3 regions of the Paenibacillus sp. FSL R5-0623 genome follow, and region 3 is predicted to be linked to each of the others. Evidence: riboswitches for the same ligand, from Rfam matches in the RefSeq annotation. Region 3 holds a riboswitch; each other region holds the start of a gene.

Region 1 (3,284 bases), 2.7 Mb from region 3:
AAAACGATCAGCATGTTCGCCGAACTTGGATTGGATATTCAGATCACGGAACTGGATGTGGATAGCGGAATTCCATTTGGTGAAGAGATGTCGGATGAAGTTGCGGTAAAACAGGCGTATCGATATAAGGAACTGTTGGATTTATACCAAAAACACAAAGATCACATCTCTTCAGTTACCTTATGGGGACTCCAAGATGAGAAGTCTTACAACAACCAGGCTATGCTGTTTGATTCAGCCCTGAAGGCCAAAAAAGCATACTGGGGGCTCGTGGATGAATCCAGCTTGCCTGTGTTGACAGAGAGAGCCGTCTCACTTTCGGGTAAACCGGATATCAAAAAACATTCACAAGATCCACTCTGGAACAAAGCGGTGTCTACTCCACTGAAGGGTGACTCTTCGGGATCAGCCAGTTTCCGCACCTTATGGGATCATAGTAACCTGTATATCCTTGTGGATGTTCAGGATGCGAAGGCTGACGTGAATGACAGAGTAGATATCTTTGTTGATCTCAATAATGGCAAGACCACCTCATATGAAGCAGATGACCGACATGTAATCATTAAGCGGTCGGGCAAAGCTGAGGGCGCAGAGCAGCGTTCATATCGTGTACGCGAGACCAAAGCCGGATATCAGGTTGAATTGTCCATTCCATGGGGTGGTATCCAAGCCGGTTCAGAATATGAAGTTGGCTTGGATATCCGTGTGACTGATGGCGGTGCAAATGGGACACAACCTTATAATCCACTGTACTGGAATGATCGAACACAATCTCAGGAGCAAGATACAAGCAAATACGGCGTGATTGAGCTTGCCCCTATGCCCAAATCTGCACAAGCTATGCAAGGCATTGTTCAGATTGATGGGAAGAAAGACACATCATGGAATAAGGCTGCACCATTTGAAGTAAAACGGTTGAACCAGAGCGAAGGTGCAGAGGCAGTGGCTCGCGCAATGTGGTCAGGTGAGTATCTATACCTGCTGATCGACGTCACTGATCCAAACATCATCACAGATAACATCAACCCATGGGATCAGGATTCGGTTGAGATTTTCCTGGACGAGAATCACCAGCGCACACCGTATTTTCAATATGATGATGCCCAGTTCAGAATCAGTGCAGAGAATGTGGGAACCTTTGCAGGGGGGGCCTCATCCGGACGCCTTGTAAGTGCTGTGAAGAAAACAAATAAAGGATATCTCGTAGAAGCCAGAATTCATTTACAATCATTGACGCCCAAAACAGGAAATGTTCTCGGCTTCGAGCTTCAAATTAACGACAACCAGGGCGGAGGTAAGCAGAGCGTAGCCAAATGGAATGATACGACCAATGAAAGTTGGAGAAACACTTCCCAGTACGGAATACTCACTTTTGTCGAAAAAAACAAACTCGGTCATTAAACCATTTGCAGTAGTAGCAAGAATGAAAACCATCATAACAATGGATAAAACTCAACCAGGGTTATGTTGGTTTTCATCGTTTACATACGTCACCGAAGTTGTGGAGGGGCGATAAATCTGCCTTGACAATATTTAACAGCCATTGATATACTAAATGAACGTTATTTTTTCTTTTATGTGGATAAGAAAGTAATCAACTACATACAACCGTTTGCGAGGGAGCCTTAACTGGCTGAGAGGGTGTTAAACCGACCTTACCTGATTTGGATCATGCCAACGTAGGGATGCAACGATGAAACGCTGTACTTGGGTAGCTCATGCGAACCCCCTTGTTTTAGTGTATTTATCTGCGAAACATCCTATGGATGTTTCGTTTTTTTGTTTTTAAATACATACATTATGAATTGGAGGAACACCTGTTGACTATTTCAGAGCGGTTATATCAGGCAGCACAGCCTGTGTGGAAGGAATGTCTTGAGCATCCCTTTGTTAAAGGGATCGGAGATGGTTCCTTACCGGTCGAACAATTTCGTTATTATTTGCTGCAAGACTACTTATACCTGTTCGATTATGCCCGTGTATTTGCACTAGGTATCGTAAAGTCAAACGACCCCAAATTGATGCAGTTTTTTAGTAAAAACGTAGATAACATCCTGAATGGTGAAATGAAAATTCATCGTTCTTATATGGAACGATTAGGAATTACAGAGGATCATGTTTTTCAGGTGAAACCTGCACTGAAAAATGCAGCCTATACTAACTATATGCTCTCTGTTTCCCATGCGGGCGGCATAGCAGAAGTTCTGGTATCCATTCTGGCCTGCTCGTGGAGCTATGCAGAGATCGGTCAAGTTCTTTCCCAAAAGCCAGGTGCAGTTGATCATCCTTTTTATGGAGAGTGGATCACAGGATATGCTTCCTCTGAATACAACAGCATCAATCAATCCCTTGTGACGTTAACGGATAAGCTATTAGAAGGCTGTAGCGAAGAAACGTACCAACGGATGAAAGATATTTTCGTGATGTGCAGTCGCTTCGAGCTTGATTTTTGGGAGATGTCTTGGAGGCTAGAGCCTTAAGTTCACTGGTAGTTCATTCAATTAGAGAGTACCATATGACACCACTCATTCAGATTCATTTAAGAATTGCCATCTATGATGATTACATATCAAAAGATACAACAACAATCATGAGGTGATGGCAATGAGTATATACAAATGGCCCAAATATATCGGTGTAGCGGTGTTATGTACTGCAATGCTGACAGCATGCAGCTCGACTAATCAAGGCAATGGAGAGTCGGACAACAATTCGACTGAGAAGGAACAAACGAATACGGATAATCAGAGCAAAACGGAGAATACTGCGCAGACAGTAGGGTATGCAGATCAAATCAACAAAACTGAGGTTATGTCCATTTCGATTGATGTGGATGAAGCGGCATGGAAAGAAATGCTCGATAATGCAAATGAGGAGCAGTACATCTCATCTAATATTACGATTAACGGAACAACGATTGAAAACGTCGGAATTCGTCCAAAGGGTAACTCCAGCCTTCGGCAAGTCGCTAGCGATGATACAACGGATCGATATAGTTTCAAAATCAAGTTTGATGAATACGTTAAGGATCAAACTTGGATGGGGTTGGACAAGCTCGTTGTGAACAACATGATTAGCGACAATAGTTATATGAAGGAATACTTGAGTTATGACATCATGAGTTATATTGGCGTAGAGGCACCTTTATTCGCATTCTCCAATATTAGTGTAAATGGAGAGACTTGGGGTTTGTACCTAGCTGTTGAAGACATTGACAGCGGATATCTCGCCCGAGCCAAGAATGATGAGGGTGAACTTTACAAACCGAACAATGATGACAACAT
Region 2 (3,284 bases), 450 kb from region 3:
TATCCATGCTGAAGCCAGTAGGGCTATGGGCAATTTTGATCTGGGAGATGATGCTTGGGCTGCCAGCCTCCACAAGTACCTCGTGCATTTTACGTACAACTTCCAGCAGTTCCTCCAGTTCCCCCTCCATTGTGGTGTCGAGCGCGTTCACCTGATATTTCAGGCCGGATTGCTGAATAACTTCAATGGCGCGATCAACGTAAGGATAAGAGTTCTCGCCATTTGGCGTTTTGGGGATAACCTGAATACTAAGTAGTGTGCTTGCCATGAGAGATCACGGCTCCTTTCGTGATATATAAAATGAACTAATGACTGTTACACTTGCCACTTCGATGACAGAATAACCTTCCAATCGCTGTTATCCCCAGATTTTTTTGATTCCCTTTCTCTAAAGGGAAAATCCGGTGATAAAGGCGACCGCTTCGCTTTTTCACGTTATTTCTGTCCTCTCCGTCCTCGTGTAAATATTAAGTTCGTTTTATATGAGAAATTTTATTGGGGTAAAAAATCGTTTGTATATGCCTTGCTCACATCGATCTGTTCATCCAGCAATTTTTTGCTAAACATCCAGTCGGTGTAGTTCTGCCACACTTTCTGTTTTTGCTCACCCCAGCGCGGGGCGTCATCTGTGTACTTGGGACTAAGCCACTTCTGGCTTGCCAGCACCAATTCCTTATCCAGATCCGGTACGGCCTTGATCAGAATGTTGGCTGCGTCTTCGGGATGATCAATCGCATATTGATACCCTTCGGAGGTGGCTTTCAGGAATGCTTTCACCAACTCAGGGTCGTTTTGGATCGTCTGCTCGTTTGTTACGAGGACAGGCGTGTAGTAATCCAATGCTTCTGAATAATCCTTCACATATAACATGTCGATCGGTTCCCCGCGCAGTTCGGCTTCAATACCTGTCCAGGCGTAGAAAATCCACGCGAAATCAATGTCTCGTTTCACTGCGGTGAAAAAGTCGGCGTCACCCATATTAATGTTTTTCACTTTGGATACATCGGCTCCGTCGCCTTCCATAATGGATTGCATCACGGCTTCTTCGACTGGGGAACCCCAACCGCCATAGGTTTTACCTTCAAAATCTTTCGGTGACTTGATATTCCGATCCGCCGGAGCAGCGAAACCAGATGTATTATGCTGGATAACTGCTGCGATGGAGACGAGTGGAACACCCTGTGTGCGGGCTTGAGTTACACTCTCCTGATAACTTACGCCAAAAGGCACTTCATTGGAGGCAACCATCGTATCTGCGCCACCGGCACCTGGTTGTACAATCTCCACGTTCAAGCCTTCGGCCTTGTAAAAACCTTGATCTACAGCTGCATACAGGCCTGTGTGATTCGTATTCGGTGTCCAGTCGAGCACCACTTTAATATCTTTCAGAGCGGCAGTGTCACCTTCGTTGCTGCTTTCCGTATTTGTGTTGCCGTTCTGCCCAGCTGGGGCAGCTTCTTTGCCACCACATGCGGCTACAGTCACCATAAGCACGCATAAGAGCAACAATCCCATCGTTTTACGCCATTTCATCTGTGGTTCTCTCCTTCGGTATGTCCGGCCGTTTGGCACGGGTACTCCTTGGCTTCATATCCAATCATCTTGCATAAATCGACAGATTTATACCAGTTGAGATCTGGATAACGTCACTTTTTTTAGCTCTCTGGCTATATAAAAGAACATTAAAAAAGCGTCCCGTATTCCGGGACGCGTGCAGGCGTTAGAGAGGTGGCGTTCAGCCATAGGGCTGTGCCAATTCGATATACTCCGATTCCTACGCTGGCATGATCCAGATCAGGTCTAAGGGTTAGTATCTTGGTGGGATACACTCTCAGCCGGCCAATTCCGACTCCCCTGGGAAACTATGAAGTTACGGGCATTACTAGGTGTAATTATAGGCCAGCGGGTGGAACGTGTCCAGTCAGGAACTGGATGGGGACACGTATGAATTAATCAAACAGGCCATTATACATGAGTATATCAGCCTGTTTAGATGTGTTATTTTCAATAATTATCGTTGCGAATCATATAAGTAAATCTGGCTGAGTGCAAAAGCATCGGATTTTGGGTCATAGCCTCAGTGCTGAGGATCTGGAAGGTTTCCAACAAAAACTTAGATCAATTCCGATGTTTGATATCTCGTCGCATAAGGGCTGCTTTCCCTATTTCAGCGATCAGCTTTTGATCGATTGACCTTGACCGGAGACGCTTGCTTCATTTAAACAACATAATTTAGATACAAAAGGAGATAGTACTGCTATACAAATAATTACTTTTTACATAAAAATGGGGGCGTACTGAATGATCCTTAAAACTATATTCGCAATTATTCTTTCCTATTGTGTCTACGTTTTTTTCACAGCTTACCTTTTATTTTTGGTTCCGTCTCCATCTACTATTGAAAATACGGGTATGCAAAAATTGTTAACAGCAGGAAGTACGACAGATCGCGTACTGCTCTTGGAGGACGGCTTTCAATCCGGTCAGGTGAGAATCCAGACCATTCGAGAGGCGAAAACAAGCATCGACCTGGCTTATTACTCCATCCAAAAAGGAAAAACATCTCAACTCTTTTTTGCTGCTTTATTCGATGCAGCTGATCGGGGTGTTCATGTTCGAATCATTTTAGACGGGATTTTTCACAACATGCGCGGAGAATTGCGTGATATTCCAGATGCCATTGCAGCTCACCCCAATGTGGAGTTAAGGTATTATGAACCACTCAACATAGTTATGCCATGGACATGGCATAATCGTCTGCATGACAAGATCTTTCTTGTCGACAACACATATGGCATCATTGGCGGCCAAAATATTGGTGATAGATACATGGCATTGCAACCCCAAAAAGACTATGTATTCGATCGGGATGTCCTTGTTTACAATCCAAACCATAATACGAACAGCACAGTTGTTGAAATGAAAAAATATATAGATCGGTTATGGAACCATCCATTCACCAAACCAGAAAAACATGTCAAACGTCAGCATCATGCAAAGGGGTTAAAAGAGCTGGTTCAGCTGGCTCAGTTATATAAAAAAGCTCAGGCTGAGAGCAATCCTTTTGTTAAAGTGTTGCCGAAGGAATGGGCGCAAGGGGCTCTTCGTTCCGACCACGTCGCTTTCATTCACAATCCAATCCAAAGGCTGTATAAAGACCCGACCATGTGGAGAGCATTTGTTCATTTCGCCAATCAAGCAAAGTCGAAGGTGTACCTTCAGACGCCATATGCCATTCCTACCAAGAAAATGAAGAAAGCCGTACATCTGTCGATGAATCCAGA
Region 3 (3,284 bases):
CAATTTTACCGGCAGCAACAAGTTTGATTGAATCATTGGTATCCGCAGGCATCTGAATTTCGACATCCAGATTCTGGTCTGTGAAGTACCCTTTTTCCTGTGCCACATAGATGAAGGAGTGTACTGCATTCGGGTACCAGTCGAGCATGATGGACAGTTTATCTTTGGCGTCTGATGCTGGTTCGGCTGCAGACTTGTCTGTTTGTTGTGCATGGGTTGCAGAGTCTGTTGTTGGCGTATTTTTGCTGGTATTCGTGGTGCTGCATCCGCTAACGAACAGCAAAAGGCTAATGAGCATGATGGGAAGCAGGGAGTATATACCTTTGTTATTCATAAATGAAGTTCCTCATTTCATCGTTTTGATTTGTATTTATATCTAATTTCTATCTAGGTATTATCCAACGTTTCTTTTGCCTCCATGACGATGACGCCGTATGCCAAACCGTTTCTCCAACCAGGCAATCAGTATAAACAAAACGATCCCCAGCAGGGATAACAGCAAAATGGAGGCAAACATCGCATCCGTGTTCATGTTGCTGGACATGCGACGGCTGAAGTAGCCGAGACCTTTGCTGCCACCAAGCCATTCGCCAATCGTTGCCCCAACCACGCAGTACACCACGGACATCTTTAACCCCGAGAAAAAAGAGGGAAGTGCCAGCGGAACCTGGAGTTTGCAAAAAATATCCCATTTGCTGGCGCCCATGGTGAGCAGCAGTTCACGCTGCTCCGGATCGCCTTGGCGGAGTCCATCGTAGGTACTGACCACAATGGGGAAGAACGCGATTAGGAACACCACGGCGACTTTGCTCCACAACGTATAGCCAAACCACAGGATGAACACGGGAGACAAGGCAATCAGCGGGATGGTCTGACTGATCACGATGAAGGGATACAAGGCCTTTTCAATTGATCGGTTCATATGCATGCCTGTTGCTAGCGTAATTCCAGTCACTATGGACAAGACAAAACCAACAACAACCTCCATAAAGGTAGCAGGCAGATGGATGGTCAACAGCAGACGACGGTGCTCAACCAGTGAACCTATGATGGCCGTGGGTGCAGGAATGATGAAGGAGGGAGCCCATCCCATACGCACAATCGTTTCCCAGATCGCCAGTAAAGAGAGCATGAGCACAATAAAGAAACCATATTGGGAAAACCACTTCGAGAGCCACTTTGAACACCACGTCCAAACGCTAACCTCAGCTCTATCATTTTGCATGTAATTGTTCCTCCAGTTGTTTCCTCATCTGCACGAGAACTGGTTCGTAGATCATGTCCGAATGCCTTGGGCGTGGTAAAGGAACCGTCATCTCCCGCAACTGCTGACCTTGCCCTCCTGGAGTTAACAGAATGATACGGTCACTTAACAGCAGGGCTTCTTCGATGTCATGTGTAATGAACAGCACGGTTTGTCCAAAGTCCTCCCACAGCTCCAATAACCAGCGATGCATTTCTCGTTTGGTTAAAGCGTCGAGTGCACCGAAGGGTTCATCCAGCAACATGAGCTGCCCGCCTGTAAGCAAGGTACGCAGCAGTGCCACCCGTTGACGCATGCCGCCGGATAACTCATCTGGATAGGCCTGTTCATAACCCGACAGGCCGAACCTTGCCAACCCAGCTAGGATGTTGGCTCGTAACTTGTCCTTGTCCTGTCGGCCTGGTGCCAATTCGGCAGGCAGCGTGCAGTTTTCCATGACGGTTCGCCAGGATAACAGCAGATCTTTCTGCGGCATATAAGCGACTCGTCCGAGCCGTTGTCCTTGCGGTACATCAGCTATATCGATGGTGCCAACGGTTGGCTCACGCAAGCCTGCGAGCAGCTTGAAGAGCGTGCTTTTACCTGATCCGCTGGAGCCGATGAGCGAGACAAATTCTCCTTGTTGAACCTGAAGCGACACATTGGAGAGCACGGGGGAATCCTTTTTTTCGGGAAAAGCAAAGCTTAGGTTGTGAATGGTTACATGGTTATCCATCTGATCCTCACCCCCTTGATGTCAGACTACTGGAATAACAACCGCATCTTGTACTCTGCTAAAAGAAACAAAAAAGACCCACCCATTTCCGGAGAAATGAGTGGGTCTGTAAGTTAGATCCGCAGTTTATCTTCACATATACATGATAAAATTCCGCTTACTAAAAGGCCGCTCCACTTCCCTCCGCTGGTATGATCCAGATCAGGTTCAAAGGGTCCGAATAGTCATATTCGTCTCAGCCGCAAGGCTCCCCTAGTGCAAAAGTTCAAGATATGCAGTTGTGTGTTCAGCATATATCACTCGAACATGAACTGTAAAGAGGCAGCATGATAGAATTCTTGAGATGAACTTGGAGTCAGACCCTAACAACTGAACAATTTACCTCGGCTCATGAACCCGATATAATAGGGATGGCCCTTATAGGCCGGATCACAAATGCAGGTGGGATTGCTCCCTCCTAGGCAGAATGGGGACCCGAGTTGAAAACGTTCAAAAAAGTATATATTGAGATCACGAGTATCTGCAATCTGGCTTGCAGCTTCTGTCCGCAGACGCAGCGTGCCAAAGGATTCATTGACCCTGAAGTCTTCAACAATATACTGGAACAAGTTAAACCACACACCAATCATATTTATCTACATGTCAAAGGTGAACCCTTGTTGCATCCCAAAATAGATCTGTTGCTCGATTCCGCACATGAGAAGGGACTCAAGGTGAACATTACTACGAATGGTACACTGTTGCCCAAGACTCAGCATAAATTGCTTGGCAAACCGGCGCTGCGGCAGATGAATTTCTCCCTGCACAGCTTCGATGGGCATGAAGGTTCAACAGACCGTGACGGTTACCTGCGTCATATTTTGTCCTTTGTACACGAGGCCGTTAAGCACAATGTCATCATCTCATTCCGGCTGTGGAATCTGACACAGGATAACTTCACAAATGCTCAGATGAATCGAAATCGGGAGACCCTTGAAGTATTGGAACGTGAGTTCAATCTGGACTTCCGTATTGAGGAAAAAGTAGTTCCAGGCAGCGGGGTCAAAATTGCCCCGAATGTATACCTGAATCAGGACCATGAGTTCCAGTGGCCAAGTCTGGATGCACCTGAAGATGACGGCAAAGGCTTCTGCCATGCATTGCGTAGTCAGGCAGCTGTGCTTGTGGATGGAACGGTGGTTCCATGCTGTCTCGATGGCGAGGGTGTAATTAACCTGGGTAATGTGCACGAGAAGTCATTCTCGGAGATTATTGAGGGTGAGCGAGCGAACAATCTGGTATATGGCTTCTCCAAGCGGGAAGCTG

What was found. Region 3 has a riboswitch for thiamine pyrophosphate ahead of MKY92_RS04370 (ABC transporter ATP-binding protein). Riboswitches for the same ligand answer to the same signal wherever they lie in the genome.
Region 1: linked by a shared signal. The riboswitch ahead of tenA (thiaminase II) and the one ahead of MKY92_RS04370 (ABC transporter ATP-binding protein) in region 3 are both predicted to bind thiamine pyrophosphate.
Region 2: linked by a shared signal. The riboswitch ahead of MKY92_RS02325 (ABC transporter substrate-binding protein) and the one ahead of MKY92_RS04370 (ABC transporter ATP-binding protein) in region 3 are both predicted to bind thiamine pyrophosphate.

The regions. Positions count from the first base shown of each region.
Region 1 covers NZ_CP150233.1:3,666,722-3,670,005, forward strand. Annotated here, with positions in the region: gene MKY92_RS15975 (endo-1,4-beta-xylanase) at 1-1,401, shown strand, start outside; TPP riboswitch at 1,607-1,704, shown strand; gene tenA (thiaminase II) at 1,821-2,480, shown strand; gene MKY92_RS15985 (CotH kinase family protein) at 2,605-3,284, shown strand, end outside.
Region 2 covers NZ_CP150233.1:487,452-490,735, forward strand. Annotated here, with positions in the region: gene MKY92_RS02320 (thiamine-binding protein) at 1-268, opposite strand, end outside; gene MKY92_RS02325 (ABC transporter substrate-binding protein) at 493-1,533, opposite strand; TPP riboswitch at 1,754-1,866, opposite strand; gene MKY92_RS02330 (phospholipase D family protein) at 2,413-3,284, shown strand, end outside.
Region 3 covers NZ_CP150233.1:941,225-944,508, forward strand. Annotated here, with positions in the region: gene MKY92_RS04360 (ABC transporter substrate-binding protein) at 1-334, opposite strand, end outside; gene MKY92_RS04365 (ABC transporter permease) at 395-1,225, opposite strand; gene MKY92_RS04370 (ABC transporter ATP-binding protein) at 1,215-1,979, opposite strand; TPP riboswitch at 2,141-2,243, opposite strand; gene MKY92_RS04375 (radical SAM/SPASM domain-containing protein) at 2,459-3,284, shown strand, end outside.